One region of the Streptomyces sp. NPDC057002 genome, then DNA from elsewhere that is predicted to be linked to it. Evidence: predicted binding sites of a transcription regulator. Region 1 holds the regulator's gene; each other region holds the start of a gene.
The links. Region 1 encodes HrcA, which represses chaperone genes, less so after heat shock. Its sites were predicted from a motif close to TTNGCACTCNGNNNNNCNGAGTGCNAA; they were not measured.

Region 1 (10,514 bases):
TTTTTGCCGGTACTGCCTCCAGAGCTTCCAGTGCCAGCCGGATTGCTTCATCCAGTTGGGCGTCTCTGCCCGCCACGTAGTCCTGGGGGCGCTGGACGACCTCCACATCCGGGTCCACCCCGTGGTTCTCGACGCCCCACTCATAGCCCTCGAGCCAGAAGGCGTACTTGGGTTGGGTGACCAGGGTGCCGTCGACGAGGCGGTAGCGGCTGTCGATGCCGATGACGCCGCCCCAGGTGCGGGTGCCGACCACCGGGCCCAGGCCCAGGGCCTTGATCGCGGCGTTGACGATGTCGCCGTCGGAGCCGGAGAACTCGTTGGCGACGGCCACGACAGGGCCGCGAGGGGCGTCCTCGGGGTAGCTGTAGGGGCGCATGCCGCGCGGGACCGCCCAGCCGACGATGCGCCGGGCGAGTTTCTCGATGACCAGCTGGGAGGTGTGGCCGCCGCGGTTCTCGCGGACGTCGACGACCAGGCCCTCGCGGGCGACCTCGACGCGCAGGTCACGGTGGATCTGGGCCCAGCCGGGCGCCTGCATGTCCGGGACGTGCAGATAGCCGAGACGGCCGCCGGACTTCTCGTGGACGTAGGCACGCCGGTCTGCGACCCAGGCGTGGTAGCGCAGCGGCTCCTCGTCCGCGACCGGGACGACGACGGCGTGCCGGGGGTCGCCGCCGCCGGACGGGGAGATGGTCAGCTCCACCGGCTTGCCCGCCGTGCCGATCAGCAGCGGGCCGGGCCCGGCGACGCGGTCGACCGGCTGTCCCGCGATCGCGAGAATCGCGTCCCCGGGGCGTACGGCGACACCGGGTGCGGCGAGCGGGCTGCGGGCGTCCGGGTCGGAGGTCTCCGAGGGGAGGATGCGGTCGACGCGCCAACTGCCGTCCTCGTGGCGGGAGATGTCCGCGCCGAGCAGGCCCTGACGGGCGCCGCGGCCGTAGCCGCCGCGCGGGGTGACGTAGGCGTGCGAGGTGCCGAGTTCGCCCTGGACCTCCCACAGCAGATCGACGAGGTCGTCGTGGGTGGCGAGGCGCTCGACGACCGGGCGGTAGCGGTCGAGGACGCCGGACCAGTCGACGCCGCTCATGTCCGGCCGCCAGAAGTGGTCCCGCATGATGCGGCCGTTCTCGTCGAACATCTGCCGCCACTCGGCGGCCGGGTCGACGAACTGGCGTACGCGGCCGAGGTCGACGGTGATATTGGAGTCGCTGTCGTCGTCGTTCGAGGCGCGCCGGTCGCTGGGGACGACCTTCAGCCGCCCGTCCGTCCACAGCAGCACCCGCTTGCCGTCGCCGCTGACCGCGAAGTGGTCGGCGTCGACGGCGAGATGCTCGACCCGCTGCTGGGCGAGGTCGTAGCGCTCCAGCTCGGACTTGGGCTCGGGATCGTCCGGGGTGGCCCGGGACGCGCCGAGCACTCCGGAGACCGGGTGGCGCAGCCACAGGACGCCGTCCTTCGCGGCCCGCAGGTTGGAGTAGCGGGCGGCCTCGACCGGGAAGGGCACGATGCGGTCGGCGAGGCCCTCGATGTCGATGCGGGTGGTGGGGGTGCCCTCGCTGTCGGGGGTCTCCTCCCGGTCGGGCGTCTCGAAGGACCGGCCGTGCCGCTGCGGCCCGAACGGGGAGGGCGTGGTGGCCGCGAGGGTGATCAGATGCGGCCGGGCGCCCTCCACGAAGGCCAGGTCGAAGACGTGCTCGTCGTAGACCGGGTCGAAGGAGCGGGTCGACAGGAAAGCGAGGTGCTTGCCGTCCACCGTGAACGCGGGCGCGTAGTCCTGGAAGCGCAGCGGGGTCGCCTCGGCGACCGACAGGTCGGTGGTGTTGGCGAGCTTCAGCTGGCACAGGGGCCGCGGTCCGGGGTGGGACCAGGCCAGCCAGGCGGAGTCGGGCGAGAAGACGAGCCCCGACACATCACCGTCCTCGCTCCGGTCCACCTCCCGCACCTCACCCGTCTCCCGCTCGACGAGCAGCAGCCGCCCGTCGTGCGAGGCGACGGCCGCACGGCTGCCGTCGGGCGCCATGGCGAGGTCCAGCACCCGGCCGAGCTGCCCGGCTGCGAGCCGGCGCGGCGTCGCCCCCGGGGCGAGCCCGGTGGCTGGCGCGAACTCCAGGGCGTCGTCGCCCTCGGCGTCCGTCACCCACACCACCCACTCCTCGCCGTCGGCGCGGAAGGCGCGCGGCTGCCGGGCCCGCACGCCGGGCGTCGCGGCGAGGGCGCGGGCGGGGCCGGCGCGGTGGGTGACCCAGTGGACGGAGCCTCGTACGGAGACGGCGCTGCCGCGCGCGGTGTGGTCCGGGGACGCCGACCCGAACGACCGGGAGGCGTGCAGCGGAAACGGCTGAAGATCGACGCGCTGCCCGCCCAGCCGCACGTCCAGCCGACGCGGCTCGGCCCCGTCCAGATCATCGAGCACCCACAGCTCACCGGCGCTGGAGTAGACGACCCGGGTGCCGTCGGTCGCGGCGTGCCGGGCGTAGAACCCGTCGAGCGGCGTGTGCCGCCGCAGATCGGCCCCGTCGGCGAGGGAGGAGTAGAGCGCCCCGGTGCCCTCGTGATCGGAGAGAAAGGCGATGCGCTCACCGGCCCACAGCGGATACTCGACGTTCCCGTCCAGCTCCTGATGCAGCCGTACGAACTCCCCGTCCCCCTCCCGGTCGATCCACAGCTTCCCCGCGGTACCGCCCCGGTACCGCTTCCACCAGGCGGCCTCGCGCCCCATCGGCGCGCTCAGCAGAACCACACTCGGCCCGTGGGCGACGTCACCGACGGGCCCGTACGGCAGGGTGGTGGCCGGACCGCCGTCGAGCGGAACGGCACGCGCCCAGGTACGGCGCAGGCTCGCCTGCCCCTGCGTGCTGATCGCCAGGACCTCGCCGTCCGGGGTCCAGCCGCGCACCTGGGTCTTCGAACTTCCCCAGTACGTCAGCCGCTTGGCGGGTCCGCCGTCGGCCGGGGCGATGTGCACCTCGGGAGCGCCGTCGCGGGTGGAGGTCCACGCGACGGTGGTGCCGTCGGGCGAGATGCGGGGCTGGGTCACCGGCACGTTGTCGGCGCTGACCCGCCAGGCCCGGCCGCCGTCGAGGGGAGCGAGCCACACGTCGTCCTCGGCGGTGAAGGCGACCAGGTCGCCGTGCACGTGGGGGAACCGGAGATAAGCAGGCGATGCGGACTGAGTCACCCGATCACCCTATGCAGGGACGGCGCCACGCGGACAGACTTCGGATCACTTGCCCTCGACAGGGCGGCAGTCCGGATAGCGCTCGCACCAGATGGTCTGTGTGACGGTCACGGTGACGGTGGGCCCGGGCTGCCCGTTCGTGGGCCCGCCTCCGACGGGCGACGGAGTGGCATCACAGTTGCCGAGCCCGTCGACCTCGAACCACACCTTGCCGTCGACCTTGGCGGTGATCTTCCCGCGCACGCATTCGCCGTCCACGGCGTGGGTGACCCTGCCGGTGACGACGATGTCCTTCCCGTCCTCGGTCTCCCCCTCACAGTCGACGGTCGCGACGGTCTTCTCACGTGCCGAGGGCGAGGCGTTCCCGCCCTTGCCGGATTCCCCGTACGAGGCGGTACACGTCAGCCAGCGCACACCTGCCTTCTGGCGGTTGAGCTCCTTGGTGACGGTTTCGTCGGTGGTGTACGCGACGGCCGCGGAGCTGATGCCACCGCCGGGTTCACAGGCGACCGCGCCGCCTACGACAACCACCGCGCATGTCACCGCGACCGCCGCCCTACGGCTGCGCGGCCCCCGCCCAATCCTCCTCAATACCCCCATGGAGGGCAGCCTGCCACCGACGAGGGCGGGGCGGTAGGGCGCATACGGCCACTCGGGGCTCCCGCACGTCACCTCCTCCCGGCCCGCTCCGGCTCCCCCCACTGCCCTGAGCCCTGACATGCCGACATGCCCAGAGACCGCCGACGCAAGAGGCTCGGCGTCAGCCGCGCAGCAGCAACCACTCCTGCAGCTCCACCAAGTTCCCCTCCGGGTCCTTGAGGTGAGCTACGCGCATGCGGTCGGTCAGAGGTGCCGGGCCGTGCAGGACCGTGGCGCCCCGCAGGGTGATCTCCTCGCAGTAGGTGTCCAGTGCGTCGACGCGCAGAACGACCAGGGAGCGATGGCCGGCCGCAGGGTCGCCCAGTTCGTCGAGGATCTCGGCCATCATCGTGCGGTCCTGCAGGGCGATCCCCGCCGAGCCGACGGCGGGGCTGAACTTCTCGTACGGCCCGTCCGCCGCGCCCGACTGCGGCTTGAGGCCGAGAACCTCGCCGTAGAAGCGGTAGCAGGCGGCGAAGTCGGTGACGAGCAGTCGTACCTGTGCGAGTTCCACGGTGCCTCCGGGAAGGATCAGGACCAGCGGCCGGTGCGGGCCAGGAGCACCGCGGCAGCCGCCGTGCCGGCAGTCGAGGTGCGCAGCACACTGCGCCCCAGCCGGTACGCCTTCGCCCCCGCCTCCTCGAACTGCGCCAACTCCTCGGGCGCCACGCCCCCTTCGGGCCCAACGACCAGCACGATCTCACCGGAGGACGGCAGTTCGGCGGTCGCCAGCGGCTCGTCCCCGCTCTCATGGAGAACGCCGGCGAACTCGGCCCCGGCCAGCAGCGCAGCGACCTGCTTGGTCGTCGCCGCCTCCGCGACCTCCGGAAACCGTACGCGGCGTGACTGCTTGCCCGCCTCCCGCGCCGTCGCCCGCCACTTGCCCAGCGCCTTCAGCCCGCGCTCGCCCTTCCACTGCGTGATGCAGCGCGCCGCCGCCCACGGCACGATCGCGTCGACACCGACCTCGGTCATCGTCTCGACGGCCAGCTCCCCGCGGTCGCCCTTGGGCAGCGCCTGGACGACGGTGACCCGGGGCCGCTCCTCCGGCTCCTCGGTCACCGAGTCCAGCCGGACGATCAGCCGGTCCTTGCCCTCCGTATCGAGCACGACGCAGTCCGCCCAGCGCCCGGCCCCGTCCGTGAGGACGATGTCCTCGCCGGGCCGCAGCCGCTTCACGGAGACGGCATGCCGCCCTTCCGGACCGTCGAGGACGTACCGGCCGCCGCCACCCGCGTCGAGGTGCTCGACGACGAACACCGGCGCGGTCACAGGACGCCGCCCCCACCCGACAGCACCGCGCGCGCCGTGGCGAGTTCACCGGCCAGCACCTCCACCAGCTGCCCGGCGGGCAGCTCCCGCGCCATCCGGTGGCCCTGCCCGGCCCACAGCGCCATCCCCTGCGCGTCCCCCGCCTTGGCGGCGGCCTTGCGCAGCGGCGAGGTCAGGTGATGGACCTCGGGGTAGGCGGGCGGCGCGTACGGGCCGTGCTCGCGCAGGAACCGGTTGACGAGACCGCGCGCCGGCCGCCCGGAGAAGGCCCGGGTCAACTCCGTACGCACGAACAGGGGGTTGGTCAGCGCCTGCTTGTGCAGGGCGTTCGCGCCCGACTCGTGCGTGGCGAGGAACGCGGTGCCGAGCTGGGCCGCGCTCGCGCCGGCGGCGAGGACCCCGGCGATCTGGCCGCCGCGCATGATGCCGCCGGCGGCGACGATCGGGATGCTCACGGTTTCCCGGATCTGCGCGACCAGCGACAGCAGTCCGATGCCGGCACCGTCCAGCTCAGGGATGTCCCGGTGGGTGCCCTGGTGGCCGCCGGCCTCGACGCCCTGCGCGATGACCCCGTCCGCACCCGCCCGCTCGACGGCCCGGGCCTCGTCGGGGGTGGTCGCGGCGGCGAGGACGAAGGTACCGACGCGGTGCAGGCTGTCGATGACCTCCCGGCTCGGCACGCCGAAGTGGAACGACACGACCGGCACGGGGTTGTCCCGCAGCACCGCGAGCTTGGTCTCGTAGCCGTCGTCGCGACCGCTGTCGGGATCGCCGAGCTCGGCCTCGTACCAGGTGGCCTCACCGGCCAGCTGGTGGGCATAGACATCGATGGAGGCGGGGTCGGCGTACTCGGGCTGCGGCATGAAGACGTTCACGCCGAAGGGCCTGCTCGTGAGGCTCCGGAGCTGCTTGATCTCCTGGTACACCCCGTCGGCCGTTTTGTACCCGGCGGCGAGGAATCCGAGCCCGCCCGCCTCGCACACGGCGGCGGCGAGCTGCGGTACGGAGACGCCACCCGCCATGGGGGCCTGCACGATCGGGTGCGGGAAGAGATCGGTCAGTGCGGAGGACATGACCGCATGTTGTCACGTCCTCCGAACAACTCCGAAACCGGCCTCCGTGTGGCATAGACCAGAGGAAAAGGCGCCGCGAAAAACCGATCAGCGCCCGTTGAACGCGTCCTTCAACCGCGAGAACAACCCCTGCTGCCCCGGCTGGAACTGCCCCGTAGGCCGCTCCTCGCCCCGCAGCTTGGCCAGCTCGCGCAGCAACCGCTCCTGCTCGGGGTCGAGCTTGGTCGGGGTCTGGACCTCGACGTGGACGATGAGGTCGCCGCGTCCGCCGCCCCGTAGGTGCGTGATGCCCCGGCCGTGCAGCGGGATCGACTGGCCGGACTGGGTGCCCGGGCGGATGTCGACCTCCTCCATGCCGTCCAGCGTCTCCAGCGGCACCTTCGTGCCGAGACACGCGGCCGTCATGGGGATCGTCACCGTGCAGTGCAGGTCGTCGCCGCGCCGCTGGAACGTGGAGTGCGGGAGTTCGTGGATCTCGACGTAGAGGTCACCGGCGGGACCGCCACCGGGCCCGACCTCGCCCTCGCCGGCGAGCTGGATGCGCGTGCCGTTGTCGACACCCGCGGGGATCTTCACGGTCAGGGTCCGCCGGGAGCGGACGCGGCCGTCACCGGCGCACTCCGGGCACGGCGTCGGCACCACGGTCCCGAAGCCCTGGCACTGCGGGCAGGGCCGGGACGTCATGACCTGGCCGAGGAACGACCGGGTGACCTGCGACACCTCACCGCGGCCGCGGCACATGTCACACGTCTGCGCACTCGTCCCCGGCGCGGCACCCTCGCCGCTGCAGGTGTTGCAGACGACGGCCGTGTCGACCTGGATGTCCTTGGTCGTACCGAAGGCGGCCTCGTCGAGCTCGACCTCGATACGGATCATCGCGTCCTGGCCGCGGCGGGTGCGCGAGCGCGGACCGCGCTGCGACGCCGTGCCGAAGAACGCGTCCATGATGTCGGAGAAGTTCCCGAAGCCACCGGCTCCGAAGCCGCCCGCGCCGCCGCCCGCGGCCTGCGAGAGCGGGTCGCCGCCGAGGTCGTAGACCTGCTTCTTCTGCGGATCCGACAACACCTCGTAGGCGGCGTTGATCTCCTTGAACCGCTCCTGGGTCTTCGGATCCGGGTTGACGTCCGGATGCAGCTCGCGTGCGAGCCGCCGGAAGGCCTTCTTGATCTCTTCCTGCGACGCGTCGCGGCGCACGCCGAGTACGGCGTAGTAGTCCGTGGCCACTACGACTCCGCCAGGATCTGTCCGACGTACCGTGCCACTGCGCGTACCGCTCCCATCGTTCCCGGGTAGTCCATGCGGGTCGGTCCGACCACGCCGAGCTTGGCGACTGCCTCGCCGCCCGAACCGTAGCCGACCGACACGACGGACGTGGAGTTGAGTCCTTCGTGGGCGTTCTCATGACCGATACGTACGGTCACGCCCGGATCCTTCGCCTCGCCGAGCAGCTTGAGGAGCACGACCTGCTCCTCGAGCGCCTCCAGCACCGGCCGGATCACCAGGGGAAAGTCATGCCCGAAACGGGTGAGATTGGCGGTGCCGCCGATCATCAGCCGCTCCTCGTTCTCCTCGACGAGCGTCTCCAGAAGCGTGGAGAGCACCGTGGAAACCGTACCCCGGTCCTCGTGCTCGAACGCCTCCGGGAGATCCTCCACCAAACTCGGCACATCCGCGAAACGGCGGTTCGCCACACGGCTGTTGAGCCGTGCGCGCAGATCCGCGAGCGAGGCCTCGCCGAAGGGCGCCACGCAGTCGACCACACGCTGCTCGACCCGCCCGGTGTCCGTGATCAGCACGAGCATCAGACGCGCGGGCGCGAGGGCGAGCAACTCCACATGCCGCACGGTCGACCGGGTCAGCGACGGGTACTGCACGACGGCCACCTGGCGCGTGAGCTGCGCCAGCAGCCGCACCGTACGCGCCACGACGTCGTCGAGGTCGACGGCACCTTCGAGGAAGTTCTGGATCGCGCGCCGCTCGGGCGCGGTCATCGGCTTGACGCCGGCCAGCTTGTCCACGAACAGCCGGTAGCCCTTGTCGGTGGGGATGCGCCCGGCACTGGTGTGCGGCTGGGCGATGTATCCCTCGTCCTCGAGGGCCGCCATGTCGTTGCGCACGGTGGCCGGGGAGACGCCGAGGCTGTGCCGCTCGGTGAGGGCCTTGGAGCCGACGGGCTCCTCGGTGCCGACGTAGTCCTGGACGATGGCGCGCAGCACCTGAAGCCTGCGTTCACTGAGCATCGCGCACACCTCCAGAAGTCTTCCGCTCGCGGCCCTGCCTGTCGTGGCCTGGCACTCTGCGCGTGCGAGTGCCAGCATTCCCCGGCCCAGTGTACGGCGGTGGGGTGCACCCCCGGCAAGGCTGGTCGTGCGCTGTCGTGCCCGCGACGGGTGTCACCGCTAGCGTCGCCGTATGACGGTGACTTGGGAAGAGCTCGGGTGGGAGCGGGTGGCCGCCGGGGTGGGGCGGTGCCGGCTCCCGGTGTGGGACTGCACGGCGGGACTGGTCGCCGGTGAGGGCGCGGTCCTCATGATCGACGCGGGGTCGAGCATGGCCGAGGGCACGCGGTTGCGCACGCAGGCGCAGTCGCTCACCGGTCATCGTGTGACGCATCTCGCGCTGACCCACCCCCACTTCGACCATGTCTTCGGCGCGGCGGCGTTCCCGGAGGCGGAGGTTTTCGGCGCGGTGGGCGTGGACGCGGTCCTCACGCGTGTGCGGGACCGCGAGGAGCTGTGCGCGGACGCGGTACGCAACGGCCTGGCGGAGCCCGTGGCGCGGGAGTCGGCGGACCGGCTGGTCCCGCCCCGCCATCTGGTCTCCGGCGAGTGGACGCTCGACCTGGGCGGCGGCCGCCAGGTGCTGCTTGCGAACGTGGGCCCGGGGCATACCGCGCACGACCTGGCGGTGCTGGTGCCCGGTGATCCGGAGGTGGTGTTCTGCGGCGACCTGGTCGAGGAGTCCGGCGAGCCCCAGGCGGGCCCCGACGCGGTGCCGTCGCACTGGCCGGCCGCCCTGGACCGGCTGCTGGATCTGGGCGGCGAGGACGCGCTGTACGTGCCCGGTCACGGAGCGGTGGTGGACGCGGCGTTCGTCCGGGCCCAGCGGGACGCGCTGGCGGCGCGTTTCGGCGTGTCGCGGTGATCGCCCTGCGCCTTCTCCTATCGTCATTCGAATGCGCCAGTACTCCGCCGATCTGACCCCGCCGTGGAAGAAGCCGAAGCCGGTGCCCGAGGTTCCGGCGGATCCGGGCCTGGTGGTCGAGGAGGCCGGGACGGGCTTCTGCGGAGCGGTGATCCGCTGCGAGGCGGGCACGGTGACGCTCGAGGACCGCTTCGGCAAGCACCGCGTCTTCCCGATGGAGCCGCGCGGTTTCCTGCTGGAGGGCAGGGTGGTGACGCTGGTCCGCCCGGCGTCCGGCCCCGCCCGCCCCACGCGCACCGCCTCCGGTTCGGTGGCCGTCCCCGGCGCACGCGCGCGTGTCGCCCGCGCCGGCCGCATCTATGTCGAGGGCCGGCACGACGCCGAGCTGGTCGAGAAGGTCTGGGGCGACGACCTGCGCATCGAGGGCGTGGTCGTGGAGTACCTGGAGGGCGTCGACGACCTGCCCGCGATCGTCTCCGACTTCGCCCCTGGCCCGGACGCCCGCCTCGGCGTCCTGGTGGACCACCTGGTTCCGGGCAGCAAGGAGTGGCGCATCGCCGAGTCGGTGACGAGCGAGCACGCCCTGGTGGTGGGCCACCCGTACATCGACATCTGGGAAGCGGTGAAGCCGGCGTCCCTCGGCATCGAGTCCTGGCCCCGCATCCCCCACGGCCAGGACTGGAAAACGGGCGTATGCCGCGCTTTGGGCTGGCCGCCCAACACGGGCGCGGCCTGGCAACGGATCCTGTCGGGGGTGCGGTCGTACAGGGACCTGGAGCCGGAACTCCTGGGCAGGGTGGAAGAACTGATCGACTTCGTAACCGCCTAGCTGCATAGCTGCGGGCAATCGTGCCGCTGAGGGCGGCACGGGTGGGCGCAGCGGCACCCCGCTACGCCGGGCTGCGCCCCCACCCGCCCCGAGCACCAACCCCGAGCACTTCAGTCCACGAGATCCCGAACAACCCCATCGGCCAGCAACCGCCCCCGCAAGGTCAACACCGCACGCCCCTCCTCATACGGCCCTTCCTGAAGCAGCCCCTCCGACAGCGCCCTGCGCGAGGCAGCAAACCCCTCCTCCCGCAGCAACGCCAACGGCACCCCCTCCCGCAGCCGCAACTCCAGCAGAATCCGCTCCACCCGCCGGTCCTCGTCCGACAGCACCTCACGCCCGGCCCCAGGCGACCGCCCCGCCGCCAGCGCCCCCGCAT
Region 2 (10,514 bases), on a different contig from region 1:
ACCCAAGGGAGAAGCCCCCGTTCCGCGCGAGGCGGGACGGGGGCTTCTCTACGAGGTCGGTGCCTCAGTGGGAGTGGCCGTGGCCGTGGCCCCCGGCGGCCGGCTCCTCCTCTTCCTTCTTCTCGACGACCAGGGTCTCGGTCGTGAGGAGGAGGGAGGCGATGGAGGCGGCGTTCTCCAGGGCGGAGCGGGTGACCTTGACCGGGTCGATGACGCCGGCCTTGACCAGGTCGCCGTACTCGCCGGTGGCGGCGTTGAAGCCCTGGCCCTTGTCCAGCTCGGCGACCTTGGAGGTGATGACGTAGCCCTCCAGGCCGGCGTTCTCGGCGATCCAGCGCAGCGGCTCGACGGCGGCGCGGCGGACGACCGCGACACCCGTGGCCTCGTCGCCGGTCTTGCCGAGGTTGCCCTCGAGGACCTTCACGGCGTGGACCAGAGCGGAGCCACCACCGGAGACGATGCCCTCCTCGACCGCGGCGCGGGTCGCGGAGATGGCGTCCTCCAGACGGTGCTTGCGCTCCTTGAGCTCGACCTCGGTGGCGGCACCCACGCGGATGACGCACACGCCGCCGGCCAGCTTCGCGAGGCGCTCCTGGAGCTTCTCGCGGTCCCAGTCGGAGTCGGTGGACTCGATCTCGGCCTTGATCTGGGCGACGCGGCCCTGCACGTCGTCCTTGTTGCCGGCGCCGTCGACGACCGTGGTGTCGTCCTTGGTGACGGTGATGCGGCGGGCGGAGCCGAGGACGTCCAGGCCGACCTGGTCGAGCTTGAGGCCGACCTCCTCGGAGACGACCGTGGCGCCGGTGAGGACCGCGAGGTCCTGCAGCATCGCCTTGCGGCGGTCGCCGAAGCCGGGGGCCTTCACCGCGACGGCGTTGAAGGTGCCGCGGATCTTGTTCACGACGAGGGTGGACAGCGCCTCGCCGTCGACGTCCTCGGCGATGATCAGCAGCGGCTTGGAGGCGTTGGCCTGGATGACCTTCTCCAGCAGCGGCAGCAGGTCCGCGATGGCGGAGATCTTGCCCTGCGTGATGAGGATGTACGGGTCGTCCAGGACCGCTTCCATGCGCTCCTGGTCCGTCACGAAGTACGGCGACAGGTAGCCCTTGTCGAAGGCCATGCCCTCGGTGAAGTCCAGCTCCAGACCGAAGGTGTTGGACTCCTCGACGGTGATGACACCGTCCTTGCCGACCTTGTCCATCGCCTCGGCGATGAGCTCGCCGACCTGCTGGTCCTGGGCGGACAGACCGGCGACGGCGGCGATGTCGGACTTCTCGTCGATCGGGCGGGCGGTCGCGAGGAGCTCCTCGGACACGGCCTTGACCGCGGCGTCGATGCCCTTCTTCAGGGCGGCCGGGGAGGCACCGGCGGCGACGTTCTTCAGGCCCTCGCGCACGAGCGCCTGGGCGAGCACGGTCGCGGTGGTCGTACCGTCACCCGCGATGTCGTTGGTCTTGGTCGCCACCTCCTTGACCAGCTGGGCACCGAGGTTCTCGTACGGGTCCTCGACCTCTACCTCACGGGCGATGGTCACACCGTCGTTGGTGATGGTGGGGGCACCGAACTTCTTGTCGATGACGACGTTGCGGCCCTTGGGGCCGATCGTCACCTTGACCGTGTCGGCAAGCTTGTTGACGCCGCGCTCGAGGGCGCGACGGGCGTCCTCGTCGAACTTCAGGATCTTCGCCATGGGAGCGGTTCAGCCCTCTCGGAAAATGTGGGTGAAACGAACCGCGCCCCCGACGCCCGGCTTCATAAGGTCGCGGGGGCCAGGGGCGCAGTTCACTGCAATGCTGGTAATGCGGGGTGAATTACTTCTCGACGATCGCGAGCACGTCGCGAGCCGAGAGGACGAGGTACTCCTCGCCGTTGTACTTCACCTCGGTGCCGCCGTACTTGCTGTAGAGCACGACATCGCCGACGGAGACGTCGAGCGGAAGACGGTTACCGTCCTCGAAGCGGCCCGGGCCCACGGCCAGGACGACGCCCTCCTGGGGCTTCTCCTTGGCGGTGTCCGGGATGACCAGGCCAGAGGCGGTGGTCTGCTCGGCGTCGAGCGGCTGGACCACAATGCGGTCCTCGAGCGGCTTGATGGCAACCTTGGAGCTGGTGGTCGTCACGATCCGACCTCCCCCTTCGGAGATCTCACGGGGTTAACTGTCTGAGGTGGCGACCAGGTGGATCCGTCGTCGCGGGTGCCGGACCTGCCCGTCGCTGTGTTGGCACTCTCCAGGGGTGAGTGCCAGAGCCGAGACTATGACCGTGATTAGCACTCGGTCAAGCGGACTGCTAATTGCCCGCGGCGCGTCGGCCGGGGACTTCGTGTCAGAGGTAGTCCTCCAGCCGTCCCACCCGCAGGCCTCTCCCCTCGATCTCCCTCAGCAGCCGCACGGTTCGTTCCGTCGTCGTCAGGGGATTCGTCCCGGCCGACGGCACGGAGACGATGTCGCCGGGGCGAGGGCGTGGCTCGCCGTGGGTGTACGTCAGTTCGCCGTCGGCGGACAGGGAGGCCCGCCAGAGGACGATCGCCGTGATGCCGCAGTCGGCGGCGGCGCGCAGGGTCGTCGTGTCATAGGTGCCGTAGGGCGGGCGGAAGAGGTGGGGGCGGATGCCGAAGCGGGTGCGGAGTTTGTGCTGCTGGCCGCAGATCTCGGCGCGCTGCCCGGCGTAGGGCAGGCCGCGCAGGGCCGGGTGGTCGAGGGTGTGGTTCTGCACGGTCGCGCCGACCGCGCGCAGCCGGGCCAGGTGGCCGTAGCCGGGGCCCGCGACGCTGTCCGTGAGGAACAGGCTGACCGGGAGCCGCCGTTCGCGGACGAGGCCGGCGAAGCCGGGGTCGCGTTCGGCGCCGTCGTCGTAGGTCAGGAAGACGACCGGGTCGGGGGTGCGGACCCGGTCCACGACGGGCGGCAGGCGTGCCGGACGCGCGAGGGGGCCGGCCGCGTGGGCCGGGTCCTGGCCCCGGCCGTCCGCTCCCGCCCGCTCCCCCGCCGTCCCGGCGCAGCCGGCCAGCAGGAGCATGCCCGCACACAGCGCGGCGGCGGCCGGCAGCCGCCTCACAGGTAGTCCTCCAGCCGCGCCACCGCGTATCCCTCTGCCGTGACCTTGTTCAGGAAGCGGCGGATCATGTCGGGCATCGTTCCCTTCCACTGCTCGCGGCCGCGGAAGTGGGTGAGGACGATGTCGCCCGGGCGCAGCCTCCGGTCCGCCTCGCGGTACTCCCAGTGGTCGGCGAAGACCTCCGCGTTCCAGAGGGGGACGTACTCGATGCCGCAGACCTCGGCGGCGCGCAGGGTCGCCCTGTCGTAGCTGCCGAAGGGCGGGCGGAAGAGGGTGGGGCGGGTTCCGTGGCGCCTCTCGATGAAGCGCTGCATGCCGCAGATCTCGCGCCTCTGCGCGCGGTACGACAGGCCCGGCATGTAGCGGTGCCAGAGGGTGTGGTTGTTCAGGACCACGCCCCTGGCCTGCATCTGCCGGAAGTAGCGGTCGTCGTCCTTCACCAGGTAGCCGCTGAGGAAGGCGGTGTACGGGACGTCCAGGTCGCTCATCATCCGCAGGAACTCCGGGTCCTTCTCGGCGCCGTCGTCGATGGTGAGGAAGACGACCTTGTCCCGGGTGGGGATGGTGGTGAAGACGGGCGGGAGGCCCAGCTCCCGGTGGCCGTCCACCTCGAAGCCCTTGCGGGTCCTGATCCTGGGCTTCTTCTCGGGGGCCGGCGGGGCGGCCGGCGGGACCCTTCTCAGCCCCCAGCGGTGTGCCGCGGCGATGCGGGCGGCGTGCGCGGCGCGCAGCTTGGTGGCGTAGGTGTCGAGTGCGCGGGCCGGGGGCGCGTCGAGGGGCTGCTGGCCGCCGGCCGGGGCGACCTGGCCGCCGTCCGCCTGCGCGCAGCCCGAGGCGATGGCAGCGAGGGCGAGCACGACAAGGCCGATGCGGACGCCGCCCATTGCCCGCCTTTTGTCATTTTGTACGACTGCTCGCATGATGCCGGATCCTCGCAGCCGGCCGGTGCGTACCCTCCCCGACACCGCGGCCGACGGCCCACCGTCCTCCGACTGGCCCACATCCGCCCCGGCCCGCCGCCCCCGCCGCCCCGTGGCCGACAATGATCCGGTGAACGACCTCGCCCCTCTCCTCACCCCCGAAGGCCGCGCCCTCCTCGACGAGGTCCGCGACACCGACCCGGCGCGGGAGCTGGCCGTGGCGACGCGGCTGCGCCGGGAGCACCCCGCCGAGCTGGTGTCGGCGGCGCTGGGCCAGGCGCGGCTGCGGCAGCGGGCGGCGGTGAAGTTCGGGGCCGAGGACGCGGGGCGGATGTTCTTCACGCCGAACGGGGTGGAGCAGTCGACCCGGGCGAGTGTGGCGGCGTATCGCGCCCGGCGGATGAAGGACCTGGGGATCACCTCCGTCGCCGACCTGTGCTCCGGCATCGGCGGGGACGCGATCGCGCTGGCCCGCGCCGGGATCCGGGTGCTGGCCGTGGACCGGGACCCGATGACGGCCGCGGCGGCTCGGGCGAACGCCGATGAACTGGGTCTCGCCCCCCTGATCGAGGTGCGGGAGGCCGATGTCACGGAGGTGGACACGGCCGGGTACGACGCCGTCTTCGTCGACCCGGCCCGGCGCGGCGGCCGGGGCCGGATCTTCGACCCCGAGGCCTACTCACCGCCCCTGTCCTGGGCGGTGTCGGCCGCCCGCCGGGCCCCTCGCGCCGCCGCGCTGAAGATCGCCCCCGGCATCCCGCACGAGGCGGTGCCCGAGGACGCCGAGGCCGAGTGGATCTCCGACGGCGGGGACGTGAAGGAGGCGGTGCTGTGGTTCGGCACCGAGCCGGGGGCGGTCCGGGCCACCCTGCTGCCGGGCCCCCGCACCCTGCTCGCGCGCGGCCTGCCCGACCCGGAGGTCCGCCCGCCCGGCCGCTACCTGTACGAGCCCGACGGCGCCGTGATCCGGGCCCACCTGGTCTCCGAGGTGGCCGACCAGGTGGACGGCGGCCTGCTCGACGCGACCATCGCGTACGTCACGGCCGACACCCTGCGCCCGACGCCGTACGCCACCGCCTACGAGATCACCGACCATCTCCCCTTCAACGTCAAGAAGCTGAAGGCCCTGCTGAGGGAACGCCAGGTCGGCACCCTCACCGTCAAGAAGCGGGGCTCGGCGGTCGAGCCCGAGGAACTCCGCAAGAAGGTCAAGCCCCAGGGCCCGCACGCGGCCACGGTGTTCCTGACCCGGGTGGCGGGGGCACCGGCGATGCTCATCGGGCACCCGGTCTGACGCTCAGGTCTCCTCCGCGGCCCGCCGCAGCAACAGCTCCCGCTCGCGCGCGTTCCGGGTCAGGGCCGCCGCCCGTTCGAACTCGGCCCGGGCCTCCGCCGTGCGGCCCAGGCGGGAGAGCAGGTCGGCCCGGACGCTGGGGAGCAGGTGGTAGTCGCGCAGGGCGGGGTCGCCGGTCAGGGCGTCGACGATGGGCAGGGCCTCGGACGGGCCCTCGGCCATGGAGACGGCCACCGCGCGGTTCAGTTCCACGACCGGGGAGGGGGAGCGGGCGGCCAGGAGGCCGTACAGGACGGCGATGCGGGCCCAGTCGGTCTCCTCGTAGGTGTGGGCGTGCGCGTGGCAGGCGGCGATGGCGCCTTGCAGGAGGTACGGGCCCGGGGCGCCCGAGGAGGCGGCCTCGGCCCTGCCCAGCGCGGCGACGCCGCGGGCGATGAGCATGCGGTTCCACCGGGCCCGGTTCTGTTCCTTGAGGAGGACCGGTTCGCCGGAGGGGCCGGTCCGGGCCGCCGTGCGGGACGCCTGGAACTCCAGGAGCGCGGTCAGGCCGTGGACCTCGGGTTCCTTCGGCATGAGGGACGAGAGCACCCGGGCCAGGCGCAGGGCGTCCTCGCACAGGGACGGGCGGAGCCAGTCGTCGCCGGCCGTGGCGGCGTAGCCCTCGTTGAAGATGAGGTAGATGACGTCGAGGACGGAGCCGAGGCGGGCCTCGCGGTCGGGGCCGTAGGGCACCTCGAAGGCGATGTTCCGCGTGGCCAGGGTGCGTTTGGCGCGGACGATGCGTTGCGCGACGGTCGGTTCCGGGACCAGGACGGCGCGGGCGATCTCGGCCGTGGTGAGGCCGCCGAGGAGGCGCAGGGTGAGGGCGGTGCGGGCCTCCGTGGACAGCACCGGGTGGCAGGCGGTGAAGACCAGGCGCAGCAGGTCGTCGTCGATGTCGTCGGGGTCATGGAGGACCGCGGGCTCCTCCGGTGGAGACACGGCCGACAGGTCGCGGCCGATCTCGGCCAGCTTGCGGGCGTAGTTCTCCCGGCGGCGGACCAGGTCGACGGCGCGGTTGCGGGCGGTGGCCATGAGCCACGCGCCCGGGTTGTCGGGCACGCCGTCCCGCGGCCACTGCTCCAGCGCGGCGACCAGGGCGTCCTGCGCGAGTTCCTCGGCGATGCCGACGTCCCGGACGATCCGGGTGACGCCGGCGATGATGCGGGGCGACTCGATGCGGAAGACCGTTTCGATGGCCGTGCCGGTGCCGCTCGGGTCCGGGGTGGGCTGCGCTGTCACAGCCCACCATCAGACACCCTCGGCGGCACCCGGCCAAGCAGCGCCGGTCAGTCCTCGGTGATCTGCCGGACCTCGGCGGTGATCGTCCAGTAGTCCTCGTGCGTGGACAGGAACCGCTTGGTCCACTCGATCGCCTCGGCCTTGTCCTTGCACTGGCTGATCGAGTAGCCGCCGATGACCTCCTTGGACTCGGTGAACGGCCCGTCGGTGACGGAGAGCTGCCCGCCCTCCCAGGTCACCCGACTGCCGTCCGAGGTCGGGGTGAGCCCGGCCGTGTCGAGCATGACCCCGGCCTTGGTGATCTCCTCCAGGAGCGCGCCCATCCGCTCCATGAGCTCGGGGCTCGGGCCCTCGGCGGGGGCGTTCTTCTCGTCGATGCGGATCAGGGTGAGAAAGCGCGGCATGGTGACTCCTCGGGGTCTCCGGAGCGGGATCTCTTCCCGCTCTCACCCCTGCGTCGATCGGGAGGCCCCGGGATCGACGGTCGCCGTATTTCCTCGAGATTTTTCCCGGGTTCTTCCCCGGCCCGCGTTCCCGCAGGTCACCGCAGCGACTCCCACAGCTTCTCCGCCTCGGGCTCCTCGGCGACCACCCGGTTGGGGTCCGACGGCGCCCGCACCACCGGCATCGTCACCGTCCGCACCTCGCTCGCCGACAGGCCCCGCAGGCTCTGTCCGAGCCGGGTCAGATCGGTCAGGGAGTCCAGGCCGGTGTCGGTGGTGAGGCCGGCGGTCACCGCGTCCGCGACCCGGTACAGCTTCGCCGGGTCGGTGAGCAGGTTCTGTGCGGCGATCTGTTCCAGCAGCGCCTTCACCAGCGTGTGCTGGAGGCCGATACGGCCGAGGTCGCTGCCGTCGCCGATGCCGTGCCGGGTGCGGGCGAGCGCGAGGGCCCGGGCGCCGTCCAGATGGTGGGTGCCCGCCTTCAGGCGCAGATGGCTGTGGTCGTCGGCGATGTCCTCCTCGGTGGTGACGGTGACACCGCCGAGCGCGTCCACCAGCTTCTCGAAGCCGGAGAAGTCGACCTCGATGTAGTGGTCCATGCGGACTCCGGTGAGCGACTCGACCGTCTTCACGGCACAGACCGGACCGCCCACCGCGTACGCGCTGTTGAACATGGAGTGGTAGGCCACCGCCGTCGGACCGCCGGAGGAGCGGGGGCAGGACGGGCGGGTGACCAGGGTGTCGCGCGGGATGCTCACCACCGTCGCGCTGGTCCGCCCGGCGTCGAGGTGGACGACCATCGCCGTGTCGGAGCGGGCGCCCGTGCTGTCGCCGCCCCCGATCCTCTGGTTCTGCTCGCCGCTGCGCGAGTCGGAGCCCAGGACCAGGATGTTGAGCGCGCCGCTGGGCAGGGCGGACGCCGAGGGCGACGGCGCGCTCACCGGCCTCGGCGGGCGGTTGTCGCCCAGCGCGTTGTCGATGTCGACGCTCTTGATGTTGCTGTCGAGATGCCAGTAGGCCCAGCCCGCCGCCGCGGCGGCCAGCATCAGCAGGGCCGTCAGGGTCAGGCCGGCGGTCCGCAGCGCGATCGACCGCCGGCCCGTGCCTCTGCTCTCGTCCCCGTTCGCCTCATGTCCCGTCACGGCAGGAACATAAGTCCGAATTATTACGGGCAGGGACCTCGACGCGCCTTTTCTTCGGAAATTCTCAGACTTCGCGGGCCGGACGGCCCCCTTCTCACCCCGGTGCCACCACCGGCACCGGATTGCTCCCGCTCCACGAGCCGTTGGACCCGAACGTCCCCGAACCGCCCTCCGGCACCGACCCGTTGTACGAGGCGTTCACACAACTGACCGTCACACAGGCGTTCATCACCGCCTTGTGCCAGCGCCGCATCCGAAAGTTTCGTCGGTGTAACCGATTGGCTTCGGAGGAGCGTGGAGACGCCCGCCCCACCCGTCAATACGTCAACTTCCGGCCAGGGGCGCCGTCGTGCTGCTGCGCACCACCAGGCTCGTCGCCAGCTCGACCCGGGTCGCCGCCGGGCTGCCCTCCTCGCGGCCGAGGTCCAGGACCAGCTTGGCCGCCGCCTCGGCCATCTCCGTCAGCGGCTGCCGTACGGTCGTCAGCGGCGGCCCGACCAGGGGCGCCACCGGCAGGTCGTCGAACCCGACCACGCTGAGGTCCTCGGGGATGCGCAGCCCCAGTTCGCGCGCGGCCTCGTACAGCCCGAGCGCCTGCAGGTCGTTCCCGGCGAAGACGGCGGTCGGCCGGTCCGGACGGCGCAGCAGCTCCAGGCCCCGCCGGTAGCCGGCCTCGTGATGGAAGTCGCCGTCCGCGATCAGCCCGGGGTCCACCGGCAGCCCGGCCGTCTCCAGGGCGGCCCGGTAGCCGTCGACCCGGGCCCGGCTGCACATCATCTGCGAGGGCCCGGTGATCGCGCCGATCCTGCGGTGCCCCAGCTCGACCAGGTGCCGGGTGGCCGCGAGACCGCCCTGCCAGTTGGTCGCGCCGATCGACGGCACGTCGGCACCCGGGTCGCCGGCCGGGTCCATCACCACGAACGGGATGGAGCGGCTGGTCAGCAGCGCCCGCTGCGACGCGTCGAGCCCGGACAGCACCAGGACGACGCCGTGCGGGCGGCGCGCGGCGACCTGGTCGGCCCAGGTCCGCCCGGGGGTGAGCCGCCCGGCGCTCTCCGACAGCACCACGCTCAGCCCGGCGTCCCGGGCCACGTTCTCCACACCCCGGATGACCTCCATCGCCCAGGCGCTCTCCAGCTCGTGGAAGACCAGGTCGATCAGGGGCGAGCGGGTCGCCTCGGCCCGGCGGCGCCGGTAGCCGTGGGCGCGCAGCAGGTCCTCGACGCGGGCCCGGGTGGCCGGGGCGACATCGGCCCGGCCGTTCAGGACCTTCGAAACAGTCGGCGCCGACACACCGGCCTCGCGGGCGATCTCGGCGAGCGTCGCGGTCTGCGCGGTGCGCCCCTGCGTCCGGGTTTGCGTCCGGCTTTCAACGGGCTCCGGGGAAGTCATGGCGGCGATCGTAACCCTGCGGGCCCCCTTGACGAAGTCCTCGCGGCGCCATAGGTTCCCGGAACATTCGGAATGCGTAGCGAAACATTCGTGAATTCGTTCGTGAGAACGCTCGTCAGCACCGTTCGTGAGAGGGCCGTCCGTCCACCCGACAGGAGCTTCATGACCACCGCGCCCTGGCGTGACCCCGCGCTGCCCGCCGCCGCCCGCGTCGACGACCTGCTCTCCCGGATGACCCTGGAGGAGAAGACCGCCCAGCTGTACGGCGTGTGGGTGGGCGCCTCGACGGACGGCGACGGAGTCGCTCCGCATCAGCACGACATGACCGTCGACTACTCCGACGAGGCGTGGGACGAGCTGATCACGCGGGGCCTGGGCCAGCTCACGCGCTCCTTCGGCACCGCCCCCGTGTATCCGGCGCTCGGCGTGCGCGCCCTGGCCCGCGCCCAGCGCCGTATCACCGAGGCCGGCCGCTTCGGCATCCCGGCGATCGCGCACGAGGAGTGCCTGGCCGGCTTCACCGCCTGGCAGGCCACGGCCTACCCGGTCCCGCTGGCCTGGGGCGCGACCTGGGATCCCCCGGTGGTCGAGGAGATGGCCCGCCGGATCGGCGAGGACCTGCGCTCGGCCGGCGTCCACCAGGGCCTCGCGCCCGTGCTGGACGTCGTACGCGATCCGCGCTGGGGCCGGGTGGAGGAGACCATCGGCGAGGACCCGTACCTGGTCGGCACGGTCGGCTCGGCCTATGTGCGGGGCCTGGAGTCGGCCGGGGTCGTCGCCACGCTCAAGCACTTCGCCGGGTACGCCTCCTCGGCGGGCGCCCGCAATCTGGCACCGGTACGGGCCGGTGTCCGCGAGTTCGCGGACGTCACGCTCCCGCCCTTCGAGATGGCGCTGCGCGAGGGCGGCGCGCGCTCGGTGATGGCCGCGTACACCGAGCGGGACGGCGTCCCGGCCTCGGCGGACCCCGACCTGCTGACCCGGC
Region 3 (10,514 bases), on a different contig from region 1:
CTCCTCCACGCGCGTGCTCTTCTACAACAAGACCCTCTTCTCCGAGGCCGGCATCACCCCGCCCAAGACCTGGGACGACCTGGCCGACGACGCCGAGGCGCTCAAGGCGGAGGGCGTGACCTACCCGTACGCGCTGCCCCTCGGTCCGGAGGAGGCGCCGGCCGAGACGATGCAGTGGATGCTCAGCGGCGGGGGCGGCTACACCGACACCGTCGACAGCTACGGCATCGACTCCCCGGAGAACGTCGACACCTTCACCTGGCTGAAGGACGAACTGGTCGGCAAGAAATTGAACGGGCCGGTCGCGCCCGGGGAGCTCAACCGGGCCGACGCGTACGCCGCCTTCGCCAAGGGCGAGGTCGGCATGGTCAACGGGCACCCGTCGCTGATGAACATCGCCGCGAAGAAGGGCGTCAAGTACGGCATGGTGCCGACGCCGGGCAAGGAAGGCACGAGCAAGTCCACGCTCGGTGTCGCCGACTGGATGACGGCCTTCCGCAAGAACGGCCACGGCGACCAGGTCGGCGACTTCCTCGACTTCGTCTACAGCGAGAAGAACGTGCTGGCCTTCTCCCGCGAGTACGACCTGCTGCCGGTCACCACCTCCGCGTCCGGGACCATGTCCGTCTCCGACCAGGACAAGCACCTCAAGCCGTTCCTGGAGGAACTGCTGACGTCAGAGCTCTACCCGGTCGGCAAGACCTCCTGGGCCGACGTCAGCGCCGAGATCAAGCAGGGGATCGGCAAGGCCGTCGCCCCCGGCGGCAGCCCCTCGGCCGTCCTGGGCCGGCTCCAGGCTGAGGCGTCCCGGGCGGAGAACGCGGAGTAGGCGCTGTCGGTGGCGGGCGCTACGGTGCCGGGCATGGACGAGGACTCAGGGGAGCAGGGGCTCGGGCGCCGGGAGCGGGACATCCTCGCGCTCGAACGCCGGAGCTTTCCCGGCCCGGGCGCGAAGGAACGGGCCGTGCGGGAGGAGCTGGGGCTTGCCCCCGTGCGCTACTTCCAGCTCCTCAATGCCCTGCTGGACGACCCCCGGGCTCTCGCCCACGACCCGGTGACGGTGAATCGGCTGCGGCGGGTCCGGGATCGGCGGCGGGCTGAACGCTGAGAGGGCGTTACGGCAGCCGGGCGGCCAGCGCGCTCAGCAGCCGTACGACACCCTCCGGGCCGTCCACCACCAGGTCCGCCCGCTCCCTGAGCTCGGTCACCTCGTCGCTGCCGCTGCAGAGCAGCAGGCCCGGGGTGCCGTCCGTGCGGAGGCGGTCGACGGCGGAGTAGGCGGGCAGGTCGCCCAGGTCGTCGCCGCCGTAGAGGACGGAACCGGCGCCGATCTCCCGGGCGAACTCGGTGAGGGCGACGCCCTTGTCCATGCCGGGCGGGCGCAGTTCGAGGACCATGCGGCCGGGCTCGACGATCAGGCCGTGGCGGCCGGCCAGACCGGTGAGCGGCTCGCGCAGCTGGTCCAGGGTGGCCTGCGGGTCGGTGGCCCGGCGCGTGTGCACGGCGAGGGCCCGGCCCTTCTCCTCGATCCAGGTCCCCTGCGACGCCCCGAGCCGTTCGAGCAGTTCGGGCAGCTCCGTGCGGACGGCCGCGACTCCGGGATGCGGGGGCGGGGCGCTGATCTCGCCGGTACGGGCGTCCCACCGCTCGGCGCCGTAGTGCCCCAGCACGACGAGGTGCTCGAGGCCGGGGACGTCGGCGAAGCCGCCGTTGCGCACCGCGACCTCGGCGGGCCGGCCGGTGATCACCGCGACGGCGGCGACCTTCGGCGCGAGCGCGGCCAGCGCGGGCACCGCCTCCGGGTGGGCCCGGGCCTTCTCGGGATCGGCGACGATCGGCGCGAGCGTCCCGTCGAGGTCGAGACCGATCAGAGCCTGGCCGGGATGGGTGAGGAGAGCGTCCAGACCTTCCTGCCCGGCCTTCGTGGCGGGCGCCGGAAGCTCGTGGTCCGTATGACGGCCGGTCATCACCGTTCAGCCCCTCAACGCGTCGAGCTGGTCCACGAACCACTGCGCCGGCGGCAGCGCGGTCGCCGCCGCCGACAGCCGCTTGGCGCGCTCGGCGCGTTCCTCCGGGCGCATCGAGAGCGCCTCGTGCAGGGCCGCCGCCGTGCCGGTCACGTCGTACGGGTTCACCGTGATCGCGTCCTCGCCCAGCTCCTCGTACGCCCCGGCCTCCCGCGACAGCACCAGCGCGCAGCCCGCGTCGGAGACGACCGGGATCTCCTTGGCGACGAGGTTCATGCCGTCGCGGATGGGGTTGACGAGCGCGACGTCGGCCAGCCGGTACGCGGCCAGGGAGCGCGCGAAGTCGTCCTTGACGTGCAGTACGACCGGAGTCCAGCCCGGCGTCCCGTACCGCTCGTTGATCTCGTCCGCCAGCCGCTGCACCTCGGCCGTGTAGTCGCGGTACACGGCGAGGTCCTGCCGTGAGGGGTACGCGAAGGCCACGTGCACCACGCGCTCGCGCCACTCCGCGTGGGAGTCGAGGAGCGTGCGGTAGGCCAGCAGGCCGCGCACGATGTTCTTCGACAGCTCGGTGCGGTCGACGCGGACGATGGTGCGGCGGCCCTCGCCGATCTGCTCCCGCAGCGCGGCCATCCGCTCCTCGACGTCCTTCTCGTGCGACCGCTTCCGCAGGAAGTCCGCGTCGGCCCCCAGCCCGTGCACACCGACCCGCGTGCCCCCGAGTCCGCCGGCGAACCGCTCGGCGCATTCGACGAACGCGTCGGCCCAGCGCCGCGTGAGAAAGCCCAGCCGGTCCGCGCCCAGCATGCCGCGCAGCACCTGCCCGGCCACATCGTCGGGCAGCATCCGGAAGTACTCGGGCGGCGCCCACGGCGTGTGCGAGAAGTGCCCGATCCTCAGGTCCGGCCGCAGCTCGCGCAGCATGCCCGGCACCAGCGTCAGGTGGTAGTCCTGCACCACGACGGCCGCGCCCTGCGCCGCCTCCTCGGCCAGCGCCTCGGCGAACGCCCGGTTGTACCTCTCGTAGGACGTCCACTGCCGCCGGAACTCCGCGTCGAAGACCGGCTCCAGCGGCGTCTGGTACAGCATGTGGTGGACGAACCACAGCACCGAGTTGGCGATGCCGTTGTACGCGTCGGCGTGCACCTCGGCCGTGATGTCCAGCATCCGCACGCCGTCCTCGCCGACCCCGCGCCGGACCGCCTCGCGGTCGCCGTCGGACAGCGCCGAGCAGACCCAGAGCGCGTCCGCGTCCGAGCCGATCGCGGAGAGCCCAGAGACCAGCCCGCCGCCGCCGCGTTTGGCGTTCAGCGAACCGTCCTCGCCCACCGTGTAGGAGACCGGGCCGCGGTTGGAGGCCACCAGCACCTGCGCAGCACCGTACGTAGAAGCCATAGCCCTCAACCTAGCCCGGCCCGGAAACGCTCAAACGTACGGACCTGACCCGCCCGGCCGAAAAACAGCCCCGGTCAGGCGGCCTTCCGCGCCTGGTACTCGGCGATCTCCACCATCGGCGGACGCTCCTCGGTGTCCACGGAGTACGTCCGCGGCTCGAAGCCGTCGCCGCCCCGCTCGAACTGCGTCAGGGACGGCCGGATCAGATGCCCGCGGGCCAGCCTCAGCTGGGCCGTGCGGTAGATCGCGGCGGCCATCCGGCCCAGCGCCTGCCCGTCCTGGTGCCGGTGCTTGCGCACCCCGACGTCGACCTGGGCGAGGGCGTCGAGCCCCGCCAGGTGCAGGGCGTCGACCAGCATGCCCAGCTCGACGCCGTACCCGACGGGGAACGGCAGCTGCTCCAGCAGCGAGCGGCGGGCCGCGTACTCGCCGCCGAGCGGCTGCACGAAGCCGGCCAGCTGCGGCCAGTGCATGTTGAGCAGTGGCCTGGCCATCAGCTCGGTGACCCGGCCGCCCTGCCCGGCGGCCGCGCCCAGCGGACGGTCGTACATGGCCTTCACCAGGTCCACGCCCGGCTCGGTGAGCAGCGGGCCCACGATCCCGGAGACGAAGTCGGACGAGAAGTCCCGCAGGTCCGCGTCGACGAAGCAGACGATGTCCCCGCGGGTGACGAGCAGCGAGCGCCACAGCACCTCGCCCTTGCCGGGCACCGCGGGCAGCCGCGGGAGTATCCCGTCCCGGTGCACCACGGTCGCGCCCGCGGCCGCGGCCACCTCCGACGTCCGGTCGGTCGAGCCGGAGTCGACCACGACGAGCTCGTCGACGAGCGGCACCTGCCGCATCAGGTCGTGGCGGATCACGGCGGCGATGTCGCCGACCGTCTCCTCCTCGTTGAGCGCGGGCAGCACGACACTGACCGTCTGGCCCGTGCGCTGCTTGGCGGCCAGTATCTGGTGGAGGGGGCGATCGGTCGCGGACCAGGAACGGGTGCTCAGCCAGCGCTCGACTTCTTCCAGCACCGTGGCGGCTCCTCTGCGTACTCTCGGCGGGACGGACTGTGAGCCATCTCGCGGTTCGGACGACTATCTCAACTGTCCTGGTCGTCGGTTACAGTCTTGAACAACGCGGGTGACCATCGCATGTCCGGGGTCAACCCACGTCGACAACCGAATACAGCTCATCCAGAGGGGCAGAGGGATACGGCCCGTTGAAGCCCCGGCAACCCTCCAGTCGGTACTCGTAGGTCACTGTCGACCCCATGCGCGAGGCTCCCGGCTCGGGAAGGTGCCAAATCCGTCTCACGGCGAGATGCGTCGTGAGGAAGATGAGGAGAAAGGGCCTCGCCTCATATGGCTGCGCAGACTGTTGCAAGCACCACTGAATCCACCGTAGACCTCGGCCCCGCCGCCGCGCTGAGCTGCCGCGAGTGCGGTCACCGCGTCCCCCTCGGCCCGGTCTTCGCGTGCGAGGAGTGTTTCGGCCCGCTGGAGATCGCCTACGACTTCTCGGCCTACGAAACCGAAGAGCTCCGCAAGCGCATCGAAGCGGGCCCCGCGAACATCTGGCGCTACGCCCCGCTGCTGCCGGTCCCGGCCGACGTCGCGGACAAGCCGAACATCAACCCCGGCTGGACCAAGCTCGTCAAGGCCGACAACCTGGCCCGTGAGCTCGGCGTCGACGCCGGCAAGCTCTTCGTCAAGGACGACTCCGGCAACCCGACGCACTCCTTCAAGGACCGCGTCGTCGCCCAGGCCATCGAGGCCGCGCGCGCCTTCGACTTCACCACCCTCTCCTGCTCCTCCACCGGCAACCTCGCCGGTGCGGTGGGTGCCGCCGCTGCCCGCGCCGGCTTCCGCTCCTGCGTGTTCATCCCGCACGACCTGGAACAGGGCAAGGTCGTCATGGCCGCGATCTACGGCGGCGAGCTCGTCGGCATCGAGGGCAACTACGACGACGTGAACCGCTTCTGCTCCGAGCTGATCGGCGACCCGGCCGGCGAGGGCTGGGGCTTCGTCAACGTCAACCTGCGGCCGTACTACGCGGAGGGCTCCAAGACGCTGGCGTACGAGATCTGCGAGCAGCTCGGCTGGCAGCTGCCGGACCAGCTCGTGGTGCCGATCGCCTCCGGCTCGCAGCTCACGAAGATCGACAAGGGTCTGCAGGAGCTGATCAAGCTCGGTCTGGTCGAGGACAAGCCGTACAAGATCTTCGGTGCTCAGGCGCTCGGCTGCTCGCCGGTGTCCACGGCGTTCAAGGCCGGGCACGACGTCGTACGGCCGCAGAAGCCGGACACCATCGCCAAGTCGCTGGCGATCGGCAACCCGGCGGACGGGCCGTACGTGCTGGACATCGCGCGTCGTACGGGCGGTGCGGTGGAGGACGTGAACGACGAGCAGGTCGTCGAGGCGATCAAGCTGCTCGCCCGGACCGAGGGTGTGTTCGCGGAGACCGCCGGTGGGGTGACGGTGGGTGTGACGAAGAAGCTGCTCGAGAGCGGCGCCCTCGACCCGTCGCTGACGACCGTGGTGCTGAACACGGGCGATGGTCTGAAGACGTTGGATGCGGTGGCCGGGACCGGGCTGACCGCGACCATCCGGCCCAACCTGGACTCGTTCCGGGATGCGGGTCTCGTCTGATCGTTGTTCGCTGCGGGCCGGTGGGGGCTGGTCGCGCCCACGCGGCGGAGCCGCAAATCGATACAGCCCCGCGCCCCTGAAAGCAGGTCCGCTTCCCAACCGGAGGTTTTGAAGTCATGAGCGTCACCGTTCGAATCCCCACCATCCTGCGTACCTACACCGGCGGCCAGGCCGAGGTCGCTGCCGAGGGCGCGAACCTCGGTGAGGTCATCGCCGATCTGGAGAAGAACCACACCGGGATCGCCGCCCGGGTGCTGGACGACCAGGGCAAGCTGCGCCGGTTCGTCAACGTGTATGTCAATGACGACGACGTGCGGTTCGAGCAGGGTCTCGAGACGGCGACGCCGGACGGTGCCGGTGTGTCGATCATTCCGGCCGTCGCCGGTGGCTGAACCGGTCGACCGGCTTGATTATTACCATCGGTAACGGCCGTCACTGAGCGTTCATCGAATTGCCCCCTCCGTGAGAGAAGCGGAGGGGGCAATTCTGTGTGGTTGAGCGCGGTACAGTTGGGGAACGCGATCCCGGTCCCCTGATCGGGCACCCTGAATTCCTGCCGCGAGCCCGACAAGATGTAGCCAAAGTGTGTGGGCCTTTCGTGGCTTTTGTTCCCTTTGTGTGGCCCGACTTGCCCTGAAGTCAGGCGAATTCTCCCCACATTCCGGATCCTGCGCGTCCGGAATTCTCGTCCGATTGACCTGTTGCAGAGGGCAGTTGGACAGATACATTCGGCCGCGGTCGACGCGTTCCGGCGCACGCCCCCAATCCGTGGGGGGTGAGGTCTGACCCGGATCCGCGAAGTGCGGATCTGTGCAAGGGCCAGTAATAGGGGAGTTAGGCATGGCTCAGGGCACCGTCAAGTGGTTCAACGCGGAGAAGGGGTACGGCTTCATCGCGGTCGACGGTGGTGCGGATGTTTTCGTCCACTACAGCGCGATCCAGATGGACGGGTACCGCACCCTTGAAGAGGGCCAGCGGGTCGAGTTCGAGATCTCGCAGGGCCAGAAGGGCCCACAGGCCGACATGGTTCGCGTGGCTGCCTGAACGCGCGACCACGACAAACCGCAAGCGGCAGGTCTTCTCTGAAGGGCCCGTACCCCCCGGGGTGCGGGCCCTTCGGCCTGTTCGAAAGCCCTGCCGGGCGCCGTTCGCGGGTGGCTGAGCGGCCCGCCCGATCCCTGGGAGGCGCTTGCACTCGCCATGCCCGAGTGCTAATCATTGCGTTAGCACTCTGAAGGTGAGAGTGACAACGTAAGGACCGGGTCGGTGAGGCCCGCAGGCCGGGTGGGGAAGGAACCACGAGGCTGGCGAGCCGTCCGTCGCGGGCGCGGGCGCGGTCCGAAGTAATCACCCCCAGTCCTGGAGGGACCACTTCACATGGCCAAGATCATCGCGTTCGACGAGGAGGCGCGGCGCGGCCTCGAGCGCGGCATGAACCAGCTCGCGGACGCCGTGAAGGTGACGCTCGGCCCCAAGGGCCGCAACGTCGTCCTCGAGAAGAAGTGGGGCGCCCCCACGATCACCAACGATGGTGTCTCCATCGCCAAGGAGATCGAGCTCGAGGACCCGTACGAGAAGATCGGCGCCGAGCTGGTCAAGGAAGTCGCCAAGAAGACGGACGACGTCGCCGGTGACGGTACGACCACCGCGACCGTTCTCGCCCAGGCCCTGGTCAAGGAGGGCCTGCGCAACGTAGCCGCCGGCGCCAACCCGATGGCCCTCAAGCGCGGCATCGAGCGTGCCGTCGAGGCCGTCTCCGCCGCCCTGCTGGAGCAGGCGAAGGACGTCGAGACCAAGGAGCAGATCGCTTCCACGGCCTCCATCTCCGCCGCCGACACCCAGATCGGCGAGCTCATCGCCGAGGCGATGGACAAGGTCGGCAAGGAAGGCGTCATCACCGTCGAGGAGTCCCAGACCTTCGGTCTGGAGCTTGAGCTCACCGAGGGTATGCGCTTCGACAAGGGCTACATCTCGGCGTACTTCGCGACCGACATGGAGCGTATGGAGGCCGTCCTCGACGACCCGTACATCCTGATCGCGAACTCCAAGATCTCGAACGTCAAGGACCTGCTCCCGCTCCTGGAGAAGGTCATGCAGTCGGGCAAGCCGCTGCTGATCATCGCCGAGGACGTCGAGGGCGAGGCCCTGTCGACCCTGGTCGTCAACAAGATCCGCGGCACCTTCAAGTCCGTCGCCGTCAAGGCCCCGGGCTTCGGTGACCGCCGCAAGGCGATGCTGCAGGACATCGGCATCCTCACCGGCGGCGAGGTGATCTCCGAGGAGGTCGGCCTCAAGCTGGAGAACGCCACGCTCGACCTGCTGGGCAAGGCCCGCAAGGTGGTCATCACCAAGGACGAGACGACCATCGTCGACGGTGCCGGTTCGACCGACCAGGTCAACGGCCGCGTCAACCAGATCCGCGCCGAGATCGAGAACAGCGACTCGGACTACGACCGCGAGAAGCTGCAGGAGCGCCTGGCGAAGCTCGCCGGCGGTGTCGCGGTCATCAAGGCCGGTGCCGCCACCGAGGTGGAGCTCAAGGAGCGCAAGCACCGCATCGAGGACGCCGTGCGCAACGCCAAGGCGGCCGTCGAGGAGGGCATCGTCGCCGGTGGTGGCGTGGCGCTCATCCAGGCGGCTTCCGTCTTCGAGAAGCTGGACCTCGAGGGTGACGAGGCGACCGGCGCCAACGCCGTCAAGCTCGCGCTCGAGGCCCCGCTGAAGCAGATCGCCGTCAACGGTGGTCTCGAGGGCGGCGTCGTCGTGGAGAAGGTCCGCAACCTCCAGGTCGGCCACGGCCTGAACGCCGCGACCGGTGAGTACGTCGACATGATCGCCGAGGGCATCATCGACCCGGCGAAGGTGACCCGTTCCGCTCTGCAGAACGCCGCCTCCATCGCCGCGCTGTTCCTCACCACCGAGGCCGTCATCGCCGACAAGCCGGAGAAGGCCGCCGCGCCCGCCGGTGGCGGTATGCCGGGCGGTGACATGGACTTCTGATCGACCCCCTGGGATTTCCCCGGGTTGATCAACGGTCTTGCCGAGGGCGGCACTTCCTGTTCCGGATATCCGGGCAGGGGGTGCCGCCCTCGGGCGTGTCCGGGGTCACAGCGCGGACGGGATGGCGCGGGCGGGCCGGATGGTTGAAACGCATGTCCTATGCGTATGCACATACTGTCCGGTATCCGAAGGAGCCCCTGAGTGACCGTCGCCGCCTCCCGCGCCGCCGAAATTCTGTCCCGGCCCGTCACGCTCAACGGCCTGACCGTCCCGAACCGCATCGCCATGGCGCCGATGACCCGCATGTTCTCCCCGGGCGGAGTCCCCGGCGAGGACGTCATCTCGTACTACTCCCGCCGTGCCGCCGCCGGAGTCGGCCTGATCGTCACCGAGGGCACCTACGTCGGGCACGAGTCGGCCGGGCAGAGCGACCGCGTGCCGCGGTTCCACGGCGAGGAGCAGCTCGCGGGCTGGGCGAAGGTCGCCGAGGCGGTGCACGCCGCGGGCGGCACGATCGTCCCGCAGCTGTGGCACATCGGCATGGTCCGCAACCAGGGTGAGCCGCCGTTCGCGGACGCCCCGGCCGTCGGCCCCTCCGGTCTGCGCATCGGCGCCTCGGAGCCCACCGGCAAGGCCATGACCCAGGCCGACATCGACGCCGTCATCGGCGCGTTCGCCGAGGCCGCGGCAGCCGCCGAGCGCATCGGCTTCGACGGCGTGGAGCTCCACGGCGCCCACGGCTACCTGCTCGACCAGTTCCTCTGGGAGGGCACCAACCGCCGCACCGACGCCTACGGCGGCGACTCGGTCGCCCGCGCCAAGCTCTCGGAGGAGATCGTCGCCGCAGTCCGCGAGACCGTCTCCGCCGACTTCCCCGTCATCTTCCGCTACTCGCAGTGGAAGCAGGAGGCCTACGACGCCCGCCTCGCCGAGACGCCCGAGGAGCTGGAGGCCATCCTGGCCCCGCTGGCCGCCGCCGGTGTCGACGCCTTCCACGCCTCCACCCGCCGCTACTGGGTGCCCGAGTTCGAGGACTCCGACCTCAACCTGGCCGGCTGGACCAAGAAGCTGACCGGCAAGCCGGCCATCACCGTCGGTTCGGTCGGCCTGAACGGCGTCGACTTCCTCAAGTCCTTCCAGGGCGAGGGCGCCGACGTCAACGACCTCGACAACCTCCTGGACCGCTTCGAGCGCGACGAGTTCGACATGGTCGCCGTCGGCCGGGCGCTGCTCCAGGACCCGCAGTGGGCGGCCAAGGTGCTGGGCGGCCGCTTCGAGGACACGGCCCCCTACGACCCGGCGGCGCTGAAGACCCTCAGCTGACCCCGGTAGCTGTCCCGGCACCTGAGGCTCTGGATCTGCTTGCGTCAGTCAAGGACACTGACTGAGCGCCTGTTCACCGGCATTCCGTGAGGAGATCCAGATGACGACGACCGAGTCCCGCCCGTCGGCGGGTGGCCCCTCGGAGGAGCCCGCACCGGTGGTCCCTACGACCGCCGGTGCGGTACGTGGCCGA

Region 2: groES (co-chaperone GroES) is a predicted target of HrcA. The motif match lies at 2,267-2,293, and genes of this name have one in related genera.
Region 3: groL (chaperonin GroEL) is a predicted target of HrcA. The motif match lies at 7,187-7,213, and genes of this name have one in related genera.

What each region holds. Positions count from the first base shown of each region.
Region 1 is NZ_JBHURZ010000005.1:329,670-340,183, forward strand. It holds gene ACFT32_RS25710 (S41 family peptidase) at 1-3,178, opposite strand, end outside; gene ACFT32_RS25715 (hypothetical protein) at 3,224-3,778, opposite strand; gene ACFT32_RS25720 (VOC family protein) at 3,939-4,331, opposite strand; gene ACFT32_RS25725 (16S rRNA (uracil(1498)-N(3))-methyltransferase) at 4,349-5,089, opposite strand; gene ACFT32_RS25730 (nitronate monooxygenase) at 5,086-6,162, opposite strand; gene dnaJ (molecular chaperone DnaJ) at 6,250-7,386, opposite strand; gene hrcA (heat-inducible transcriptional repressor HrcA) at 7,386-8,402, opposite strand; gene ACFT32_RS25745 (MBL fold metallo-hydrolase) at 8,575-9,306, shown strand; gene ACFT32_RS25750 (DUF3097 domain-containing protein) at 9,338-10,135, shown strand; gene hemW (radical SAM family heme chaperone HemW) at 10,246-10,514, opposite strand, start outside.
Region 2 is NZ_JBHURZ010000003.1:368,196-378,709, reverse strand. It holds gene groL (chaperonin GroEL) at 65-1,690, opposite strand; gene groES (co-chaperone GroES) at 1,812-2,120, opposite strand; gene ACFT32_RS16235 (polysaccharide deacetylase family protein) at 2,326-3,018, opposite strand; gene ACFT32_RS16230 (polysaccharide deacetylase family protein) at 3,054-3,941, opposite strand; gene ACFT32_RS16225 (methyltransferase domain-containing protein) at 4,108-5,271, shown strand; gene ACFT32_RS16220 (RNA polymerase sigma factor) at 5,275-6,552, opposite strand; gene ACFT32_RS16215 (YciI family protein) at 6,600-6,956, opposite strand; gene ACFT32_RS16210 (LCP family protein) at 7,094-8,137, opposite strand; gene ACFT32_RS16205 (cellulose binding domain-containing protein) at 8,232-8,450, opposite strand; gene ACFT32_RS16200 (LacI family DNA-binding transcriptional regulator) at 8,462-9,529, opposite strand; gene ACFT32_RS16195 (glycoside hydrolase family 3 N-terminal domain-containing protein) at 9,692-10,514, shown strand, end outside.
Region 3 is NZ_JBHURZ010000006.1:136,687-147,200, forward strand. It holds gene ACFT32_RS28835 (ABC transporter substrate-binding protein) at 1-829, shown strand, start outside; gene ACFT32_RS28840 (DUF3263 domain-containing protein) at 863-1,108, shown strand; gene otsB (trehalose-phosphatase) at 1,116-1,967, opposite strand; gene ACFT32_RS28850 (trehalose-6-phosphate synthase) at 1,974-3,362, opposite strand; gene ACFT32_RS28855 (glucosyl-3-phosphoglycerate synthase) at 3,437-4,381, opposite strand; SAM riboswitch class I at 4,537-4,693, shown strand; gene thrC (threonine synthase) at 4,712-5,998, shown strand; gene ACFT32_RS28865 (MoaD/ThiS family protein) at 6,115-6,390, shown strand; gene ACFT32_RS28870 (cold-shock protein) at 6,839-7,042, shown strand; gene groL (chaperonin GroEL) at 7,376-8,998, shown strand; gene ACFT32_RS28880 (NADH:flavin oxidoreductase) at 9,200-10,321, shown strand; gene ACFT32_RS28885 (carboxylesterase/lipase family protein) at 10,422-10,514, shown strand, end outside.